DNA from 4 places in the Brenneria sp. L3-3C-1 genome. Region 3 is predicted to be linked to each of the others. Evidence: predicted binding sites of a transcription regulator. Region 3 holds the regulator's gene; each other region holds the start of a gene.
What was found. The regulator PurR, encoded in region 3, represses purine synthesis genes. The targets are predictions, from matches to a motif close to CANGCAAACGTTTGCNTG.
Positions count from the first base shown of each region.

Region 1 (5,678 bases), on a different contig from region 3:
CAATCCTCCCGCGGGCCGGTTGGCGAGATTGACCTGCATACCGTGCAATCGGGCGATATTGTTCACAATGGACAGCCCTAAACCGCTGCCGGATTTTTCCTGTCCCGGGGGACGGAAAAAGCGCTCGCCGACCCGCGGCAATATGTCGTTGCTTATGCCCGGCCCGTCGTCGGCGATCTGGATGTTTCGCTCGGTGAGCGTCAGTGTTACCGTTCCGCCCTCACGGCTGTAGCGAATGGCGTTATCAAGCAGATTGCGGATCAGCAGCGTCAGCAGCAACGGGTGTCCCTGCCGGACAACGGGATCGTTTGGTACATTCAGCATCAGTTCAATACCTGCCGCCTGCGCTTTATGATAATGGTCGATAACCATTTGTCGCAGCAGCGTCTGCAACTCAACGGGTTGTTGACCGTCGACGAATGATTCTGAATCCAGTCGGGACAGCGTTAACAACTGATCCACCAGCCGGGCGGCGCGATCGATTCCCTCATCCAGATTATTCAGGGCATGGCGGCGCACCGGCTCGTCGTCATGCGCCAACTGCGCCAATTCAGTCTGTACCTTCAGCGCCGCCAGCGGACTGCGCAACTCATGCGCCGCATCCGCGGTAAATCGACGTTCGCGCACCAGCATGTCGCTGATGCGGGCAAACAGATCGTTCAGTTCACTCACCAAAGGGCGAACTTCCTGGGGAATATTGTGGATATCCAATGGCGTATCATCTTCCGGCGGGCGTTGGCGCAACTGCGTGGTAATACGTTTGAGCGGCGACAATTCACGAGAAATCATCCAGAACATTAAAATCAGCATCGCCGGCAGGGCGAACAGCCAGGGCATGAGGTTGGTCTGTACAATATCCAGCACCATATCCTGGCGGTATTCCCATTCCTGACCGACCACGACGACATAGCGATTATCCGCCGTCGCCAGCCACACCAAGCGCCACCGGTCGTTGTCGTCGCGCAGTCTGCCGTCGGTAAAACCGTTTTGCGAATAGTTGAAGATAAAATCTTTACCGTTCTCACCGTCATTCAGCACCATCTGTCCGCTACGGGTGAAAATGGCAAACGCCAGCGCGTCTTCTTCCTGATTGCCCCGGCGGTCGCGAACCCAACTTTTGGTTTGCGGCAATGATGCGGACGCCGGGTTTATCTCCTCCGGGTTCATGGTGGCGAGCCGCTTGGCGAATAACATCTGCTGGGTATCAAATAATTCATTAATATTATGACGGGTTTGATACCACGACAGGAACCCGGCGCTTCCCCAGCAAATCAGCGTCAGCAGAATAAAGCCGGCAATCAGGCGCAAGCGCAGGCTGAGATGCGTCATTGCGCTTCTCCCAATATATAGCCGACGCCATGTACGGTGCGGATAAAGTTGCTGCCCAGTTTTTTACGCAGGTGGTGAATGTGGACTTCCACGGCGTTGCTCGAAACATCATCGTCCCAGCTATAGAGCTTTTCTTCCAACTGAGAACGCGTCAGCACGCGGGCGGGATTCATCAAAAACAGCTCCAGCAGCGCCAGCTCACGGGATTTAAGCATCAGTGGCTCATTGTTGAACGTAACGGTACGGGAACCCGGTTCCAGCGATACGGCGCCGTGGGTGAGCGTCGGCTGTAATTGACCATGCCGGCGGCGGATTAACGCTTGCAGGCGGGCGGCGACCTCCGCCAGCGCAAAAGGTTTGCACAGATAGTCATCCGCGCCGAGCTGCAAGCCTTCAACCCGTTGTTCCAGCGCATCCCGCGCGGTAAGGATCAATACGGGCTCGTCATGTCCCGCTTGACGCCAGTGACGCAGGATTTCCAGCCCGTCCATTTCCGGCAGACCGAGATCGAGAACCACGGCGTCGTAGGGGGCGGCATCCAACGCGGCTAACCCTTCTTTGCCCTGCGTAAACCAGTCAACATTAAAACCGAGCTTAATCAGCCCGGCTTTCAGGCCATCGCCGATCAAGCGGTCATCTTCTATTAGCAATATTCTCATACCGTCCACCAGGTTGCTTATCGCGATGTTATACGGTTTAACGCACGGCGCTGGCAACCAGAAAACCGTCAAACGCGGAGCGCTTCGCAGTATTTATTAAAGATAAGGAAATCTGACCTATCCTTAAGATCCTGTTAAGAACATTTTGTTTTACTTTGCGCGTAAAACAAATCACGCGCAGTTTTGCTGCGCGGCAAATCGAAAGAAACTAAGGAAACCAAGCTATGAAAAAAACAGCTGCTGTATTCGCTATCGCCGCACTGTGTGCCGCACCGGTTTTCGCCGCACAAACCGGCGGGTTTGTCGATCCTAAAGCGCCTGCCGCTCATAGCCAGAATGCCGCTGGCGGATTTATCGGCCCTCAGGGGAGCGTAACGACGGTTGCGAAAGCCAAAGAGATGAAAGACGACAGTTGGGTTATCCTGCAAGGCACCATCGAACAGCGCATCGGGGGCGAAGACTATCTGTTCCGCGACGAGTCAGGCACCATCACGGTTGAAATCGATGATAAATACTGGAACGGGCAGACCATTACCCCTCAGGATAAGGTTGAACTGCAAGGGGAACTGGATAAAGGGTTCAGTTCGGCCGAGTTGGATGTCAAACAGGTGAGAAAAATCCAGTAGTAACATCATACTATTAGCCGATGGGCGGATAATACGCCGCCCTTTTGTCCAACATTGATTAATCCAGCTAATGGGTGGATACAAGACGAATACGTTTTTTCAAATCCACTTTTTGTCTTCGCGCCATCTTTTCAGCGTTCATCAACAGCTCTCTTCCCAAAGCGCCCGTTTTTTCCCGCGCGCGAGCGAAACGTTTCGATAACGATCACATTTTCGTTACGTCCTCTTTGCCTTTCTAACTTATCTTTTTCTAATATGACCATCAGCGAAACGTTTCGCTGATGGGATAAAAAGATGAAAAAAGCGGTATTACTGAACTCTGAGGTTTCTGCTGTTATTTCCCGTTTGGGGCATACCGACCAGGTAGTGATTTGTGATGCAGGGTTGCCTATTCCTGACACCACGACCCGAATCGATCTGGCATTAACGCATAACGTTCCAGGATTTTTGCAGGTTGTGGATGCGGTAATCAGTGAGATGCAGGTAGAGGCCGCCATTCTGGCGGAAGAGATCGTCGAAAAAAATCCAACACTCCATGACGCATTACTTGATCAATTAAAACAACTTGAGCGACACCAGGGAAACTCAATTGAATTGCATTATATCAGCCATGAAGTTTTTAAAACCCAAAGCGGGAAAAGCCGGGCCATCATTCGCAGTGGAGAATGTTCCCCGTATGCCAATGTCATCCTTTGTGCTGGCGTAACGTTCTGAGGCATCAATGCAACCTTTACTGCAACTGCAAGGAATTAATAAGGCTTTCCCCGGCGTTAAGGCGCTTTCCGGCGCTGCATTAAATGTTTACCCGGGAAGAGTGATGGCGCTGGTGGGCGAGAATGGCGCCGGTAAATCCACCATGATGAAAGTGCTGACCGGTATCTACGACAAAGATTCCGGCAGCGTGCATTTCCTGGGAAAAGAAGTGGAGTTTAACGGCCCTAAAGCCTCACAGGAGGCGGGGATTGGCATTATTCATCAGGAACTTAACCTTATCCCCCAACTCACCATCGCCGAGAATATTTTCCTGGGACGGGAATTCACCAATCGCTTTGGCCGCATTGACTGGAAGAAGATGTACACGGAGGCCGACAAACTGCTGAAGCGCCTGAATCTGCGCTATGACAGTCGCCGCATGGTGGGCGAATTGTCGATTGGCGATCAGCAGATGGTGGAGATTGCCAAAGTTCTGAGCTTTGAATCGAAAGTCATCATTATGGATGAGCCCACCGATGCGCTGACGGACACGGAAACCGCGTCGCTATTCAGCGTGATCAAAGAACTGCGGGCCCAGGGGCGCGGCATTGTTTACATTTCTCACCGTCTGAAAGAAATTTTTGAAATATGCGACGACGTCACCGTGTTCCGTGACGGCCAGTTCATCGGCGAACGCTCGGTCAGCGAGTTGCAGGAAGATCGGCTTATTGAAATGATGGTGGGCCGTAAGCTTGAAGAGCAGTATCCGCGACTGAATCAAACGCCGGGAGACGTCCGTCTGCTGGTGAAAAATCTTTCCGGGCCGGGGGTCGACGCCGTTAGCTTTATCGTTCGCAAAGGGGAAATTCTTGGTGTGGCGGGGTTAATGGGGGCCGGCCGTACCGAGTTGATGAAGATCCTTTACGGCGCCCTGCCGCGCACCAATGGCTATGTGGCGCTGGATGGCCGTGAAGTGGTGACCCGCAGACCGCAGGATGGTTTGGCGAACGGCATTGTCTATATATCTGAAGATCGAAAACGTGATGGGCTGGTGCTCGGCATGTCGGTCAAAGAGAACATGTCATTAACCGCGCTGCGTTACTTCAGCCGTCGCGGCGGGCAACTCAGGCACCCTGAAGAGCAGTTGGCCGTCGGCGATTTTATCCGCCTGTTTAATATCAAGACGCCGTCAATGGAACAGCCTGTCGGGTTGTTATCCGGCGGAAACCAGCAAAAAGTGGCGATCGCCCGTGGGTTAATGACTCGCCCGAATGTACTGATCCTTGATGAGCCTACCCGCGGCGTCGACGTGGGGGCGAAGAAAGAAATTTACCAGTTAATCAATCAGTTCAAACAAGAAGGGCTGAGCATCATCCTGGTGTCGTCCGAAATGCCCGAAGTTTTAGGAATGAGCGATCGCATTATTGTGATGCATGAAGGCCGTTTGAGCGGTGATTTTCCGATTGAACAAGCCACCCAGGAAGCGCTGATGGCAGCGGCCGTTGGTAAGCAATACGGCGTAAAGCAGGAGTAAGTCAGACATGAGTTCCCAATCTATCACGGCAAAACGCTGGTTCAGCAAAGAATGGCTATTGGAGCAGAAATCGCTGATCGCCCTGCTGATCCTTATTGCGGTTGTTTCCGCCATGAGTCCGAATTTTTTCACCCTCAACAACCTGTTCAATATTCTCCAGCAAACGTCGGTGAATGCCATTATGGCGGTGGGAATGACGCTGGTCATTCTCACTTCCGGCATCGATCTTTCCGTGGGTTCTTTGCTGGCGCTGACCGGCGCGGTTGCCGCCTCGATTGTCGGTCTTGAGGTTAATGCGCTGCTGGCGGTTTTCGGGGCATTGGCATTAGGCGCGATTATTGGCGCGGGGACGGGTGTTATTGTTTCCAAAGGCAGGGTTCAGGCGTTTATCGCCACGTTGGTGATGATGCTGTTGTTGCGCGGCGTGACCATGGTTTATACCAATGGCAGTCCAATCAACACCGGTTTTTCCGATGTAGCGGACACCTTTGGCTGGTTCGGCATCGGCCGTCCCTTGGGTATTCCCACGCCGATCTGGATTATGGCCATCGTATTTGCGGCGGCCTGGTACATGCTTCATCACACCCGGTTAGGCCGTTATATCTATGCGCTGGGCGGGAATGAAGCCGCCACCCGACTGTCCGGCATCAGCGTTGATAAAATTAAAATCATCGTCTATTCCCTGTGCGGCCTGTTATCCGCACTGGCGGGAATCATCGAAGTAGCGCGTTTATCGTCGGCTCAGCCTACCGCTGGAACAGGCTATGAGCTTGATGCCATCGCGGCCGTGGTGCTGGGGGGCACGAGTCTGGCCGGCGGCAAAGGGCGTATTGTCGG
Region 1 is NZ_JAEMHF010000003.1:248,888-254,565, forward strand. It holds gene qseC (quorum sensing histidine kinase QseC) at 1-1,329, opposite strand, end outside; gene qseB (quorum sensing response regulator transcription factor QseB) at 1,326-1,988, opposite strand; gene JG725_RS10485 (YgiW/YdeI family stress tolerance OB fold protein) at 2,213-2,614, shown strand; gene rbsD (D-ribose pyranase) at 2,909-3,328, shown strand; gene rbsA (ribose ABC transporter ATP-binding protein RbsA) at 3,336-4,841, shown strand; gene rbsC (ribose ABC transporter permease) at 4,849-5,678, shown strand, end outside.
Region 1: the regulator PurR is predicted to act here: its motif matches at 2,878-2,895, upstream of rbsD (D-ribose pyranase).

Region 2 (5,678 bases), on a different contig from region 3:
ACCGCCTGGTGGGCCTCAATGCAATCCTCGGAGCGCTGATGAAAGGCCGCCTGAATACCCAACCGTTGAGCACGCTTGCCGGCGTGGGTAGCAGTCAGGCGGCTAAACTTGCCCGCCTCGGGCTGGAAACCGTGCAGGATCTGTTGCTGCATCTGCCGTTACGCTACGAAGACCGCACTCGCCTTTACCCGATTGGCGACCTGCTCCCCGGCATGTTTGCCACGGTGGAAGGCGAAATTCTGCGCCACGACATTACCTTCGGCAATCGGCGTATGCTGACTTGCCAAATCAGCGATGGCAGCGGCGTGCTGACCATGCGTTTTTTCAATTTCAACGCCGCCATGAAGAACAGTCTGGCGCCGGGTCAGCGGGTCACCGCCTACGGTGAAATCAAGCGCGGCAAAATCGGCGCTGAAATTATCCACCCGGAATATCACCTACAGGGCGATAACACACCGGTGGAATTACAGGGATCGCTGACGCCGGTTTATCCCACCACCGAAGGCGTTCGTCAGGCAACATTGCGTAAACTGACCGATCAGGCGCTGGCGCTGCTGGACGCCAATCCGATCGACGAACTGCTGCCGCAAGAACTGAGTCGATCGCTCATCAGCCTGCCCGAAGCCCTGCATATCCTGCACCGTCCCCCGCCGGACATTCAACTCAGCGAACTGGAACTGGGTAAACACCCGGCGCAACAGCGGCTGATTATGGAAGAACTGCTGGCGCATAACTTAAGCATGCTGGCCGTTCGCGCCGGCGCGCAAAGCTACCGGGCATTATCCCTGGCGGCTGATGATTCTCTTAAACTACGCCTGCTGACGGCGCTGCCGTTTACGCCGACTGCCGCGCAGGAACGCGTGGTTGGTGAAATTGAAGCCGATCTGGCAAAAGAGTTCCCCATGATGCGATTGGTACAAGGGGATGTCGGGTCAGGAAAAACGCTGGTTGCCGCGCTGGCCGCGCTACGGGCGATAGCGAACGGAAAACAGGTCGCGCTAATGGCGCCGACCGAGCTGCTGGCGGAACAACATGCCCATAACTTTCGCCAGTGGTTTGCGCCGCTGGGGATTGAGGTGGGCTGGCTGGCCGGCAAGCAGAAAGGAAAAGCCCGACAGGCGCAGCAGGACGCCATTGCCAGCGGTCAGGTATCCATGGTCGTGGGCACTCACGCCATCTTCCAGCAACAGGTCAAATTCAACGGGCTGGCGCTGGTGATTATTGATGAACAACACCGTTTCGGCGTACATCAGCGTCTGGCATTGTGGGAAAAAGGCGAACAACAGGGGTTCCACCCACATCAGTTGATTATGACCGCCACCCCGATCCCCCGCACGCTGGCGATGACGGCTTACGCCGATCTGGATACCTCGGTCATTGATGAACTGCCGCCAGGCAGAACGCCCGTCACCACGGTTGCCATACCGGATACGCGCCGTAATGAGATTATTCAACGTGTCGATAACGCCTGCCGGCAAGAAGGCCGGCAAGCCTATTGGGTCTGTACGCTGATTGAAGAATCCGATCTGTTGGAAGCCCAGGCCGCCGAAGCGACCTGCCAGGAATTAACCGCCGCCCTGCCTGACATCACCGTCGGATTAGTCCACGGACGCATGAAAGCGCAGGAAAAACAGGCAGTCATGCAGGCTTTTAAACAAGGCGAACTGCAATTGTTGGTCGCCACCACGGTGATTGAAGTGGGGGTTGACGTGCCTAACGCCAGCCTGATGATTATCGAAAATCCAGAAAGGCTTGGCCTAGCGCAGCTTCACCAGTTACGCGGCCGCGTTGGACGGGGCGCGGTCGCTTCTCATTGTGTGCTGCTTTACAAAACCCCGTTGAGCAAAACGGCGCAAAAACGGCTTCAGGTATTACGCGACAGCAACGATGGCTTTGTCATTGCGCAACGTGATTTGGAAATTCGCGGCCCGGGTGAACTGCTGGGTACGCGCCAAACCGGCGCCGCGGAATTTAAAGTCGCCGATTTACTCCGCGATCAGGCACTGATCCCGCAGGTGCAGCGCGTCGCCCGTCATCTCCACCAACGCTACCCGGAACACGCCAAGGCGTTGATTGAACGCTGGTTACCCGAAAGAACCCGTTATACCAATGCCTGACGGCGCCATCATTCAGCACAATATCCCTTTAAATAATAAGGCATTACCAGCCAGACAAATTTCATATCGGAAACGCCGTTCCGCAAACGTTTGCTTTTGTTAAAGAGATCATTAAAATGCCCTCTTTGTCGTTTCAGGAACGCCAACTATTATGACGACCGCCACCACGGATACCCACCAAACCGACAGTCCCGCCGCGCCCAAGCACAGCGAGTTGATTTATCGTCTGGAAGACCGTCCTCCTCTGCCGCAAACCCTGTTTGCCGCCAGCCAGCACCTGCTGGCGATGTTTGTCGCGGTGATCACTCCCGCGCTGTTGATCTGTCAGGCGCTTGGTTTACCCGCGCAAGATACGCAACACATCATCAGTATGTCGCTGTTCGCTTCCGGTCTGGCCTCTATTCTGCAAATAAAAACCTGGGGGCCGGTAGGATCGGGTCTACTGTCCATTCAAGGCACCAGCTTTAACTTCGTTACGCCATTAATCATGGGCGGGCTGGCGCTGAAAAATGGCGGAGCGGACGTCCCCACCATGATGGCGGCGCTGTTTGGCACGCTAATGGTCGCCTCCATGACGGAAGTTATTCTGTCGCGCTTCTTGCACCTTGCGCGCCGAATCATTACGCCGCTGGTATCCGGCATTGTGGTGATGATCATCGGTCTGTCGCTGATTCAGGTCGGCCTGACCTCCATCGGCGGCGGCTATGCGGCAATGAATAACAACACCTTTGGCGCACCGAAGAATCTGTTGCTGGCGGGTATCGTACTGTTGATCATTATCCTGCTGAACCGCCAGCGTAACCCTTATCTGCGCGTGGCCTCACTGGTCATCGCCATGGCGGTCGGTTATCTGGGCGCCTGGCTGATGGGGATGTTGCCCGACAGCGCGCCGGCGGAACAGCATTCATTCATCATGGTGCCCACGCCGCTCTATTACGGCCTGGGCTTTGACTGGAATCTGCTGATCCCGCTGATGCTGGTGTTTATGGTGACATCGCTGGAAACCATCGGCGATATCACCGCCACATCCGATGTCTCAGAACAGCCGGTCAGCGGGCCGTTGTACATGAAGCGTCTGAAAGGCGGCGTACTGGCGAACGGCCTGAACTCTTGTCTGTCCGCCGTCTTCAACACCTTTCCAAACTCCTGTTTCGGCCAGAATAACGGCGTTATCCAGCTTACCGGCGTCGCCAGCCGCTACGTCGGCTTTGTGGTGGCGCTGATGCTGATTATTCTGGGGCTGTTCCCGGCGGTCAGCGGCTTTGTGCAGCATATTCCGGAACCGGTGCTCGGCGGCGCAACCATCGTCATGTTTGGTACGATCGCCGCTTCCGGCGTGCGTATCGTGTCGCGTGAACCGCTGAACCGTCGCGCCATCATGATTATCGCCCTCTCGTTGGCCGTGGGGCTGGGGGTTTCGCAGCAACCGCTGATTCTGCAATTCGCACCCGACTGGATGAAAACGCTGCTGTCTTCCGGTATCGCCGCCGGCGGTATTACGGCGATTGTGCTGAATCTGGTTTTCCCCCCGGAAGAAAAATAATTCGTACTCGCTTCAATAATTTCTGATAAGCGTGAATAAAAGCGACCGCGGGTGCAACACCGGTCGCTTTTTACGGTCTGTAACAGCATTAGCTATTGAGCCTGCGGGGTAATTGCGGCATAAAAACAGTTATCCCTGACGACTGGCATGGACTGACACGATGAGATTTATCGGGAAATTATTGCTGACCCTACTGCTGCTGGCATTACTGGCGCTGGTGATATTGTACGTAATACTGCAAACCACCTGGGCCTCAAGCCGGATCGGCAACTGGGTGAATCAAAACACGGACTATCAGATCTCATTGGGGAAAATTGACCATAGCTGGTCCAAGCCCGATCGGATTCTGCTGAAGGACGTCATATTCGGCCATAAGGATCAGCCGCCGACGCTGACCGCCAAACAAATTTCGGCAGGGCTGAGCGCGCGTCAGATAACCGACCCCCGCCATTTTTCCAGTCTGGAACTGGAAGGCGGTACGCTGAATCTCTCCCCCGCCGCCGCGACCCTGCCGATCGAAGCCGATGTATTACAACTACGGACGATGGCGCTTCAAGCGCAGGATGATGACTGGCGCTTGAACGGCCAACAGGTCAATGGCGGGATCATGCCCTGGCAGCCTGAAGCGGGGCGTTTACTCGGCAAACAGGGGCATTTTCAACTCAGCGCCCGTTCGTTGCGGCTCAATGATATCCCCGCCAGCCAGGTGCTGATGCAGGGAGAAATTAATCATAATCAGCTTATCCTGGGGAATTTCGGCGCCGACGTGGCGCAAGGCCAGTTAACCGGCAGCGCCAGTCGGGCGGAAGACGGCAGTTGGCAGATTGGCAACCTGCGTCTCAGCAAGGTTCGCTTGCAAACGCCAAGCACCCTACGGGAATTCTGGCAACCGATTACCGCGTTGCCTTCGGTTGCCGTCTCCCGTTTTGATTTGATCGATGCCCGTATTGAAGGGCCGGGGTGGGCGTTTATCGATCTCGACGTCACCCTGCAAAACGTCACATTCAAACAAGACGACTGGCAAAGCGATGGCGGCGAACTGTCGTTCAATGCCACGGATATCGTCAACGGCGATATGCATCTGATCGACCCTATCGTTAACCTGACACTCTCCCCCAGCGGGGTTGAAATCAAACAGTTTACCACCCGCTGGGAAAGAGGGCTGTTGCGTACCGACGGCAACTGGCAACGCAGCAACCATCGTTTGCAACTGAATGAATTCGTGGTGGCGGGCATGGAATACACGTTACCGGCCGACTGGCGTCAGCGTTGGCAAACCACGCTGCCGGACTGGCTGGAGGAAGTGAATATCAGGAAATTCACCGCCAACCGTAATCTGTTGATTGATATCAACCCGGATTTTCCATTTCAGCTTACCGCTCTGGATGGAAACGGCAGCGATCTGCTGCTGGCGCGTAATCATCAGTGGGGTATCTGGAGCGGTTCGCTGAACCTGAACGCCAGCGATGCAACATTCAATAAAGTCGATATCCGCCGCCCCTCTTTGGCCTTAACCGCCAATGAGGGGCAGATCGCATTCACCGATCTCAGCGCCTTTACCCAAAACGGCTTGCTGGAAGCCAAGGCAACCATCGAGCAACACCCCGCCCGGGCCTTTTCGGTTACGATGACCGGGCGCTCCGTTCCATTGGATATATTAACTCGCTGGGGATGGCCGGCATCGTCTTCCGACCCCACGGGCAATTCCAATCTGCAATTGCAGCTTAATGGGCGGCTCGCCGCCGATACGCCGCTCAAGCCGACGTTGAACGGTTCGCTTCAAGGGGCTGACAGCAGCGGACAACCGATCAATCAGCAAATGCGGCAAGGCGCATTGAGCCAGACCGCACAGTAACGCTAATCAACGTTGATGGCCTTGCCGCCATCAACGTATTTCGGATCCCCCTAGTTCCAGCGGCTCTTTCGGCGTAGCGGGTAAGACAATATAAACCCCCTCGAACAACGCGCCTTTTTTATCATCGCCGAACAGATCCACATTCAGTTGCACCCTGGCTTTA
Region 2 is NZ_JAEMHF010000009.1:20,924-26,601, reverse strand. It holds gene trmH (tRNA (guanosine(18)-2'-O)-methyltransferase TrmH) at 1-39, shown strand, start outside; gene recG (ATP-dependent DNA helicase RecG) at 39-2,117, shown strand; gene JG725_RS15885 (NCS2 family protein) at 2,269-3,660, shown strand; gene JG725_RS15880 (AsmA family protein) at 3,821-5,515, shown strand; gene fabY (fatty acid biosynthesis protein FabY) at 5,546-5,678, opposite strand, start outside.
Region 2: the regulator PurR is predicted to act here: its motif matches at 2,197-2,214, upstream of JG725_RS15885 (NCS2 family protein).

Region 3 (5,678 bases):
GCGCAACCAGGCTACACGTTTGGTGTAGCCTAACAGCAGCAACAGCATGATCCAGTAAACGGTTGCGGTTGCCACGCCGCAGCCAACCCCGCCCAGTTCCGGCAGACCGAATTTACCGTGGATAAATACATAGTTAATGGGAATATTGATTAAAAGTCCGATAAAACCAATGACCATCCCCGGTTTGGTTTTCGACAATCCCTCGCACTGGCAGCGCAAAACCTGATAGAACAGATAGCCCGGCACCCCCCACAGCAGCGCATGCAGATAGCCAATCGCTTTTTTCGCCAGTTCCGGCGATCCGTCATTCATCAGGTTGATGACGTATTCGCCCTGATACAGCGCCAGCATGATGAGAAGCGAGGCGAGCAGCGCCAGAAAGAAAGATTGTTGAACCTGATGCGCGATGCGCTCCCGACGGCCGGCCCCATTCAACTGCGCGACGACCGGCGTCAGCGCCAGCAATAATCCATGCCCGAAAAGAATGGCGGGCAGCCAGATGGACGTTCCGACGGCGACGGCGGCCATATCCGTGGCGCTGTAGGCGCCGGCCATAATGGTATCGACCACCCCCATGGATGTCTGAGATACTTGCGCAATAATGACAGGAACCGCGAGCGCCAATAAATTACGCGCTTCTGACCGATACTTCTGCACAAACACCTTCCTTGAATTGACGAACCGGATAGCGGAATAATTAATCGTGGATAAATACAATTCTGTCTCAGCCCGAGACGAGGCTGGTATTGTAACGACTTGTCGGCCGGAAACCAGCTTGCCGGAGAATAAATTAACCGAAGGCGACTGGCCGATTAACATACTCGCCGATTTCGGTAATGGGTTTGGTTTTCAACTTAATCTGGGGCACACTGCATAACAGTCATTTATAGCAATCGGCAATGAGCGTGCTATCGGTATCGTTTAGCACCTATTTCATTTACATCGTTTTTAAGAGGCAAGCCGTATGTTTACCGGTATTGTTCAAGGCACCGCGCCGGTGGTGTCCATTGATGAAAAATCAAATTTTCGTACCCATGTTATTCAACTGCCGCCCGAATTATTGTCGGGACTGGTTCCCGGCGCTTCCGTCGCTAATAATGGCTGCTGCCTGACGGTGACCTCAGTGAAAGGCGATCGCGTCAGTTTTGATTTAATGAAAGAAACGCTCCGGCTGACCAATCTGGGAGAGATCGCCGAAGGCGATCGGGTAAACGTTGAGCGGGCGGCAAAATATGGTGATGAGATCGGTGGACACGTGATGTCCGGTCATATCATCTGTACCGCAGAGGTGGTGAAAATTCTGGTGTCGGAAAATAATCACCAGATTTGGTTCCGGCTGGCTGACGAATCACTGATGAAGTATGTGCTGCACAAAGGTTTTATCGGGATTGACGGCATCAGTCTAACGATTGGGGAAGTCACCCGCAGCCGTTTCTGCGTGCATTTGATTCCTGAGACGCTGAACCGCACCACGCTGGGACAAAAGCGCCTGGGGCATCGGGTGAATATTGAAATCGACCCGCAAACACAAGCGGTCGTCGATACGGTTGAACGGGTATTAGCCAACCGGCAGCCGGCTCCGGTTACGTCGGAAGAGTAGGCTGACGAAAAAAACGCTGGCGCGGCGTTAAGCGTTTGGCTAGCAAAAGCAAGCCGTTCGGAAAAGGTTCCCGTACGGCCTTGTCAAAATCCGTTCAGCGTGGAACGCGCACGCCGCCTTCGATACCGTCAATGCTGAACAGCACTTGCCAAAGCTGAATGTTACGGGCGCGAAATGCGCCGGCGCAGGCATTGAGATAGTAGCCGAACATGCGACGGAACCGTGCGGAGTAGCGCTCGGAAAGCTCAGGCCAGGATTGTTGGAAACGCTCGTGCCATGCCATCAGGGTGCGATCATAATCGGCGCCAAAGTTATGCCAGTCTTCCATCACCATATAAGGTTCGCTGGCGTGCGCGATATGTTGTACTGAAGGTACGCAGCCGTTAGGGAAAATGTATTTATTAATCCAGGGATCGACTTCGGCGTTGGTTTTTTTGGCGCCTATGGTGTGCAGTAAAAATAATCCGTCTGCTTTAAGATTTTTTCTGACGACACGGAAATAGGTGTCGTAGTTTCTCGGCCCGACATGTTCAAACATCCCGACAGAGACGACCCGATCAAATTGCAGATTCAGATCGCGATAATCCTGTAGCAAAATGGTGACATCCAGATCTTTGCAGCGCTCCTGCGCCAGCTTCTGCTGTTCTTTGGAAATGGTGACGCCGCAGACCGAGACGCCATACCGGCGAGCGGCAAATTCCGCCAATCCGCCCCAGCCACAGCCGATATCCAACAGTTTCATTCCTGGTTTGAGTTGCAGCTTTTCGCAGATCATCGCCAGCTTGTCTTGCTGAGCCTGCTCCAGCGTGGACGCCTGTTTCCAGTAGCCGCATGAGTACTGCATCGCGGGATCCAGCATCAGCGAAAATAAGTCGTTGCCTAAATCATAGTGCTCTTTGCCGACTATCCAGGCGCGCTTTTTGGATTGTAAATTTATCAGCCGTGCGGCAGCGATGCGCAAGATATCTTTGAGATGGTGGGGGATTTTTTCATCCAATCCGGCGCGTAATACGCGATGAAAAAATATGTCTAGTCTCTCGCACTCCCACCAGCCATCCATATAGCTTTCACCCAATCCCAATGATCCTTCACGCAATACGCGCTTAAAAAAATCAGGATTTTTAACTTTGATATCGAAAGGGCGGGAACCGTTGATTTTGATATCAGCGATAGCCAGCATTTCCCGCACAATTTGGAACCAGGATGTGTTATGGCGGTCAAGCTCCGCCACATCTTCTATACATGATGAACTCATAACTTCTCCCTACCTTGCTTTCATGATGAAACCGCAAGGAAAACATAGACAATTTTTACCTATTCTCGGTATCGGTGGGGATCGCCCATCGTCTACTCTCTGAATCGTCAGAGGAAATTGAAGAGAAAAGCCGGTACGCAAATACGTAGGGGCACTTATCCTTAAGATAAAAACGCACATTCCCTATGCGCTTAACACTAAAAGATAGTGATAAATAGAATTGTTGTCACAAAAAATCATAAATAGTTTATGACTGCTTCAGTCGGGGTACAAGTATAAATTGACTGAAGCAGTTGTTGGTATCAAGCATCTTGCCGCGTGATATAAGAAATTCGTCTGTTATCAGGAGTAACGTCGATAGTCGCGAAAGGGACCGTCGGCAACGGAACGGCGCTCAATCAGGGTAGGGTGTACTTCGATAACCTGGGCATCTTCACGCTTGCTGGTGATACGGTCCAGCAACATGGAAAAAGCGGATTGCCCCAGCCGTTCTTTGGGCTGATGAATGGTGGTCAGCGCCGGGGTAAAAAAGCGGGCATGGCGGATATTGTCGTAGCCAATCACCGAAATATCCTGAGGAACGCGCAGCCCCAGTTCATCGGCGGCGCAGATCGCTCCCATCGCCATAATATCCCCGCCGCAGAACACCGCCGTCGGCCGGTGTTTCTGCGCCAGAATTTGGTGCATCGCCTTATAGCCGGATTCCGGCTCGAAATCGCCCTGAACGATCCATTCATCATGAATCTGAATATCGGCGTCGTTCAACGCTTTTAAAAAACCAAGATAGCGCCCGCTGCCGGTATTTCGCTCTTGAATGCCGGGGATGGCGCCGATGTCCCGATGACCGCGCTCGATAAGGTAACGGCCCGCCATATAACCGCCCTCAAAGGCGTTATCGATAATGGTATCGGTAAAATCGCTGTGCGCCTGACCCCAATCCATAACCACCATCGGAATGCTGCGATAGTTTTCCAGCATGGCGAGCAATTCGGGTGGATATTCCGCACACATGACCAGCAAGCCATCGACGCGTTTTTGCGCCAGCATGGAAAGATAGGCGCGTTGTTTATCAAGCTCGTTATGCGAATTACATAAAATCAGCGTATAGCCTTTGGCATAGCAACTGTTTTCAACGGCTTCTATGATTTCCGCAAAATAGGGAGCTTCACTTGACGTCGCCAGCAAACCAATGGATTTAGTGTGATTAACTTTAAGACTGCGGGCGACGGCGCTGGGCGAATAGTGTAATTCTTTAATGGCTGCGCGTACGGCAGCCTTGGTCTCTTCGGCGACGAAACGTGTTTTATTAATCACGTGTGATACGGTTGTGGTAGAAACGCCGGCGCGTTTCGCCACATCTTTGATCGTTGCCATGTAAAAATAACTCCTGAACGCACTTATTACAGTCGTAAGTATATTGTTAATCGTTTGCCTGCGTTTATCGTTCTCTTTCTTAGTGAAAAAACAGGATTTCAGAAGGAGAATGCCGAATGTTATACCTGAAGGGGCAAGGTTGACGTTTTTCGACCACTATTTTTCGAATACTACGCGGCGCGTCGTTAAACAGCGGATTTTGTCCGATTTGCCACCAAAGTGGAAGCGGTAATTTATACTATTATTGATACATAGGTATAAGATTTTTCTTTCAAACTATGGAAGAATCGCTATCGTCATTAAGCGGTTTTTTACCCGAGGTTGGGGCTGAGCTTCCAAAGATGGTCAATACTTTCTTCCGATAACTTGTGTGCGCAAAGGAGACACCTATGGATACTGACCTGAAGATGTCGTTGCTGACCACCGTTGGTGCGCTGGCGATGATCATTGTCTTTAGTTTTGTCGCGGTACTGAATTAATTGGCGTTGGGGCGTTCCGCCGTTTAACGCTATCACTATTTACTCAGGCATGTTTTACGGTGTGAAAACATGCCTGAATTCTTTCTGCCTCGCAGTTTAGCTTGTTGTGCCCTCTCTGAGCCAGCGTCAGCGCATGGTCTGAGGAGTGACGACGCGCCGTGCGCCGACATAATGATCCTGCCAGTAATCCTCACTCAGTTTACTAATGCGAATATCCGAGCCGGTACGCGGCGACTGAATGAATTTCCCGTTGCCCAGATAAACCCCGACATGATCGGCGACGCCGCGATTGTTGATGCGGAAGAAAACCAAATCGCCGCTTTCCAATTCGCTTTTCTGAATCGGCGCCGCATCGCGTAAATGATACATTTCATTCGCCGTGCGGGGGATGGGGATTTTAACCACGTCTTTGTAGGCGTAATAAACCAAACCACTACAGTCAAAACCGGTAAAAGGCGATGATCCGCCCCAGCGATAAGGTTTTCCCACCTGGCTCATCAGCTTGTTCATCGCCGTTAATTTGGCTTGTTGATAGCGTTTTTTATGCGCGGCGCTTAATGCCAATCCTTTCTCTTCGCTTTTCCGGTTTTTTAGATCGGTGTTTTTAAGGCCGTGTTTTACTCTGGCGTTCGACGAGGAAAGTCTTACCCCGTTTTTCGTCTGCGACTTTTTGAGGCCGGTCTTAATTAACGCCGGGGTGTTGTTCTTTGTTCTTGATGCGATTTGCTGCGGTTTATGCTGCGTCGTGCGGACGGTTTTAACTTTATTGATCTCAGGATGCGGCGTATTCGCTTTGCGGCTGTTTCCGGGGTGTTTGTTTTTTTTATGATTGTCATCAGGTACGGCGCCTACGCTGGTTTTTGGTGACGATGATTTTGGCGTATGCGGCGTCGCCTGAGCTATGCTCGGGAGTAAATTACTGAAAAATAATATAAAAATAGCAATAAACACGCGCATCATGAAAATGGCC
Region 3 is NZ_JAEMHF010000001.1:851,845-857,522, reverse strand. It holds gene JG725_RS03925 (MATE family efflux transporter) at 1-657, opposite strand, end outside; gene JG725_RS03920 (riboflavin synthase subunit alpha) at 965-1,600, shown strand; gene cfa (cyclopropane fatty acyl phospholipid synthase) at 1,695-2,855, opposite strand; gene purR (HTH-type transcriptional repressor PurR) at 3,198-4,229, opposite strand; gene JG725_RS03905 (YnhF family membrane protein) at 4,619-4,708, shown strand; gene JG725_RS03900 (C40 family peptidase) at 4,835-5,665, opposite strand.

Region 4 (5,678 bases), on a different contig from region 3:
GAGCAGGGCGTTCAGGGGCATGTTATCGCCTGTTTCGGCGACCCGGGGTTGCTGGCGGCCCGTGAGCTGGCTAGCGCGCCGGTGGTGGGGATTGCCGAAGCCGCCATGCATATGGCGACGCTGGTGGCGACGCGCTTTTCGATCGTCACGACGTTGCCGCGCACGCTGATTATCGCCCGTCATTTATTGCAACGTTATGGCTTTGAACATCATTGTGCCGGGCTGCATGCCATCGACCTGCCGGTGCTGGCGCTGGAAGAGGATGCGGGCGTGGCGCAACAGAAGGTGCGGGAATTGTGTATACAATCCAGCCGTCAGGATGATACCGGCGCGATCGTGCTGGGCTGCGGCGGCATGGCCGATCTGGCGTTGGCGCTCACGCAGGAATTAGGGATCCCGGTTATTGATGGCGTCAGTTCGGCGGTCAAGTTGATCGAGTCATTGGCGTCGCTGGGGCTGACTACCAGCAAGCGTGGCGATCTCGATTATCCAATCGCCAAACCGCTGACCGGAATATTCAGCCAGTTACGTGAAACACAGTCGTTAAGGAAGGCAGTATGAAAAGACAACCGGGAATAGCGCTGGAGGAGATTGATAGCCGCTATCCGCGCGATCTGATCGGTTATGCCGGCAAGCCGCCGCACGCCAACTGGCCGGGGCAGGCGCGAATTGCCGTACAGTTTGTGCTGAACTATGAGGAAGGATCGGAAAACCATGTGCTGCATGGCGATGCCGGTTCGGAACAGTTTCTTTCCGATATCATCGGCGCGGCCAGCTATCCCGATCGCCATATGTCGATGGATTCGTTGTATGAGTACGGTTCCCGGGCCGGATTCTGGCGTATTCATCAGGAGTTTCAGCGTCGCGGATTGCCGTTAACGGTGTTTGGCGTCGCCATGGCGCTGGCTCGCAATCCGGCGGTGGTGGAAGCCATTACGTCCGCTGGTTACGATGTGGTCAGCCACGGCTGGCGTTGGATCCACTATCAGAATATGGATATCGATACCGAGCGGCTGCATATGCAAAAAGCGGTGGAGGTGTTGACCGCATTGTTCGGTCAACCGCCGGCGGGCTGGTACACCGGACGCGATAGCCCCAATACGCGTCAGTTGGTGGTCGATCACGGCGGCTTTCTGTATGACAGCGACTATTATGGTGACGATCTGCCGTTCTGGATGCCGGTAACGCGTTCTGACGGAGAGATCCGGCCGCATCTGGTTGTGCCCTACACGCTGGAAGCCAATGATATGCGTTTTGCTTCGCCGCAGGGTTTTAACAGCGGCGATCAGTTTTTTACCTACCTGAAAGACAGCTTTGATGTGTTGTATGCCGAAGGCGAGACGTCGCCGAAAATGCTGTCGATCGGTATGCACTGCCGTTTGCTTGGGCGACCAGGGCGCTTTCGGGCGTTGCAGCGCTTTCTCGACTATATCCAGCAGCACGATCGCGTATGGATCTGTCGTCGTCAGGATATTGCCGATCACTGGATCCGGCATCATCCTTACCCGACATCGTGGTGATTGCAGCGCGGCGAAAAAAGCGCTGTACCGATGAAAACAAAAATGGCCGCCCGATGGCAGCCATTTAAATTTTTGTCATCACACTTGATGCGATTAACGGAAGATGGCGTGGGAGTTGAAACCGTGATAGTTTTTGCCCAACGCTTTTAGCAATTGATTGATTTTACGGACAACTCTCATCTTTATTCTTCTCACTTTTGCTGATCTTACAGGTTGAATGTGCCGAAGTTTACGTTGATGTTTTCAAACGCAACGATGATTTTTTTTACCAGTTTCATTTCAGCTTCCTCGTAGATTAATCCAATTCTGTGATGCTCTTCACGTTTTAAAGCATACTCGCGTCGATATGGTGGGTCAATTTTTTTGTGACGCAAATCACAAAAAAATGATTATGCAGTTTGTTTGAAATAAACCGTCGTTTTGATTGTTTGGTTTTCGCTGACGATCCTCTGTTTTCCCACCAGGCGGTTCGACGACGATCGCGTTGGCGTCAGTGGGACGGCCGGTGGGGTATTACGCGGCAACTATTGGTAAATAGTCTTGAATAGCAGTTGAAATAGACGTCGGGGAAGCAGGATAATCGTTTGCTTCAATTGACCCGGCGAAATTTTGAGGTTTTGCATTCAGCGAGTTAATCGTTTGCGTGCACGGCCTGATGGTTCTTTGTGGATGGGCGTTTGCCGACCATACCCGGTGCAAGGCTGGGTGAACCGCTTACGATTTACCTTAATAATGATGACATCTCAGGGGATACCACCATGTCAAATACCACTCGTCAGGCTGATAGTGCGGCCCGTTCGCACGGCGCGCTTGATGCATTTTTTAATATTACCCAGCGTGGCAGCAACGTGCGTCAGGAAGTGTTGGCAGGGCTAACCACCTTTCTGGCCATGGTTTACTCGGTTATCGTTGTTCCGGGTATGCTGGGTAAAGCCGGCTTTCCGCCGACGGCGGTGTTTGTCGCCACCTGTCTGGTTGCCGGTTTTGGTTCATTACTGATGGGCTTATGGGCCAATCTGCCGATGGCGATTGGCTGCGCCATTTCTCTGACCGCGTTTACCGCGTTCAGTCTGGTATTGGGCCAGCAGATCAGCGTGCCGGTCGCGTTGGGCGCGATTTTCCTGATGGGGGTATTGTTCACCATTATCTCCGCCACCGGGATCCGCACCTGGATTTTGCGTAACCTGCCGCTCGGGGTGGCTCACGGAACCGGCATCGGTATCGGCCTGTTTCTGTTGATTATTGCCGCCAACGGGATCGGTCTGGTGATTAAAAACCCGCTTGACGGCTTGCCGGTTGCGCTGGGCGATTTTACTTCTTTCCCGGTTATTATGGCGCTGCTCGGGTTGGCGGCCACCATCGGTCTGGAAAAACGTCGCGTACCGGGCGGTATTTTGCTGGTGATCATCGTGATTTCCGTCCTCGGTCTGATTTTCGATCCGAATGTGAAATATCAGGGCTGGTTTGCGTGGCCCAGTCTGACGGGGGCGGACGGCACGTCGCTGATCTTCAGCCTGGATATCATGGGCGCGTTGCAGCCGGTGATTTTGCCAAGCGTACTGGCGCTGGTGATGACGGCGGTCTTTGACGCCACCGGCACCATTCGTGCGGTGGCGGGGCAGGCCAACCTGCTGGATAAAGACGGACAAATCATCAACGGCGGCAAAGCCTTGACCTCCGACTCCGTCAGCAGCATTTTCTCCAGTCTGGTGGGTACGGCGCCGGCGGCGGTCTATATTGAATCCGCCGCCGGTACGGCTGCCGGCGGTAAAACCGGTCTGACCGCTACGGTCGTCGGCGTATTGTTCCTGCTGATTTTGTTCCTGTCGCCGCTGTCTTATCTGGTTCCCGGCTATGCGACCGCGCCGGCGCTAATGTATGTCGGTTTGTTGATGCTGGGCAACGTGTCCAAACTGAACTTTGACGACTTCGTTGATGCCATGTCCGGTCTGGTGTGCGCCGTATTTATCGTGCTGACCTGCAATATCGTTACCGGCATTATGCTGGGCTTCGGTTCACTGGTGCTGGGGCGTATTTTCTCCGGCGAATGGCGCAAGCTGAATATCGGCACCGTCCTGATCGCCATCGCGCTGGTGGTGTTCTACGCCGGCGGTTGGGCGCTGTAATCCGCCGGGGCTTTCTGTGTCGGGGGACGTTGTCCCCCTTCAACTGTCCGCTTATCCTTTTTTCCGCCGTTTGATTTCCGCTTTTTCCGCTATTCTTAACATGGATTTGCAGGCGTCGGAGGGCCTATTCCCGTCCGGCGAAAAATATTAATTTCTTCACGTAAAAACCGATGTTAATGCCAGAATAAATGCGTTAAATATTAGGTAGCACGTCATTAAGCCTGGCTGGCGGATAACTCACTTTTTAATGCAGCGGGAGATCGTCTAAGGAAAGCATGGAAATCTTTTTTACTATTCTTATTTTGACCCTGATGGTTTCTCTGTCAGGGGTGGTTACACGAATTTTACCTTTTCAGATACCTCTGCCGTTAATGCAAATTGCCGTCGGCGCCATACTTGCCTGGCCCCAGTTCGGTTTGCACGTCGATTTCAATCCCGAGCTGTTTATGGTGCTGTTTATTCCGCCGCTGCTGTTTGCCGACGGCTGGAAGACGCCGACCCGTGAATTTCTCAAGCATGGGCGTGAGATCATCGGTCTGGCGCTGGTTTTGGTGTTGATTACCGTGGCCGGCGTCGGATACTTCATCTACTGGATGGTGCCCGGCATGCCGCTGATTGCGGCTTTCGCCCTGGCTGCCGTGCTGTCTCCGACCGACGCCGTGGCGCTTTCCGGCATCGTGGGCGAAGATCGCATCCCGAAAAAGCTGATGGGGATCCTTCAGGGCGAAGCATTAATGAATGATGCGTCCGGTCTGGTGTCGCTGAAATTCGCCGTCGCCATCGCCATGGGCACCATGGTGTTCAGCGTGTCGGGCGCCACGCTGGCGTTTATCAAAGTGGCGATCGGCGGGTTGCTGGCCGGTGTGGCCGTCACCTGGCTGTACAGTAAATCCCTGCGCATCATCAGCCGCTGGAGCGGCAATGACGCGGCAACGCAAATTGTGTTACTGCTGTTGTTGCCTTTTGCGGCGTATCTGATTGCTGAACATATCGGGGTTTCAGGCATTCTGGCGGCGGTCGCCTCCGGGATGACCATCGGCCAGTCCGGGATTATCCGTAATGCGCCGCTGACCATGCGGCTACGGGCGAATAGCGTCTGGTCGATGCTGGAGTTCGTGTTTAACGGCATGGTGTTCATCATGCTGGGGCTGCAATTGCCGGGTATTTTGGAAACCTCGGTGACGCAGGCGGAGCTGGATCCCACCGTTGAAACCTGGATGCTGTTTACCGATATCGCCATCATTTACGCCGCGCTGCTGCTGCTGCGTTTCGGCTGGCTGTGGATGATGAAAAAATACAGCACTCACATCCAGAAAAAGAAGCCGATGGTATTCAGCGAATTCACCACGCGCGAGCTGTGGATCGCGTCTTTTGCCGGCGTGCGCGGGGCCATTACGCTGGCCGGCGTGCTCTCCATTCCGCTGTTGCTGACGGATGGCACCGCTTTCCCGTCACGTTACCAACTGGTGTTTATCGCCACGGGCGTGATCCTGTTTTCCCTATTGTGCGGCGTGCTGGCGTTGCCTTTTCTGCTGCGGGGGATCGTGGTGGCGGATAAAGCGGCTTACGCCAAAGAGGAGCGGATGGCGCGGGTTGCCGCCGCGGAAGTGGCCATCGATAGCCTGCATAAAATGGAGGAGCGATTGGCCGCCGATCGGGAAGAAAATATTGACGCCCAGGTGCTGAAAGAGGTCAGCGCCCGGGTGATCGGTAATTTGCGCCGGCGGGTGGTGGGCAACGACGATCTGGAAAACAGTTTGCTGGTGGAGGATTTGGAGCGGCGTTTTCGCCTGACGGCGTTGAATTCGGAGCGGGCGGAGCTGTATCACCTGCGCGCCACGCAGCAAATCAGCAATGAGACGTTGCAGAAAATGCTGCGAGAACTGGACTTACTCGAAGCGGTGTTGATCGAAGCAGTATGATTTTCGCCGGATGATATTGGTATCGTCTTGATTTCTTTCCTTTCACGTTAATCTCCACTGCTCGGGCAGTGGAGATCCTACTCTTGTTCTTATCGGCAGACGCCGTAAAT
Region 4 is NZ_JAEMHF010000005.1:164,644-170,321, forward strand. It holds gene JG725_RS12490 (aspartate/glutamate racemase family protein) at 1-561, shown strand, start outside; gene puuE (allantoinase PuuE) at 558-1,520, shown strand; gene JG725_RS12500 (NCS2 family permease) at 2,279-3,646, shown strand; gene JG725_RS12505 (Na+/H+ antiporter) at 3,922-5,568, shown strand.
Region 4: the regulator PurR is predicted to act here: its motif matches at 2,149-2,166, upstream of JG725_RS12500 (NCS2 family permease).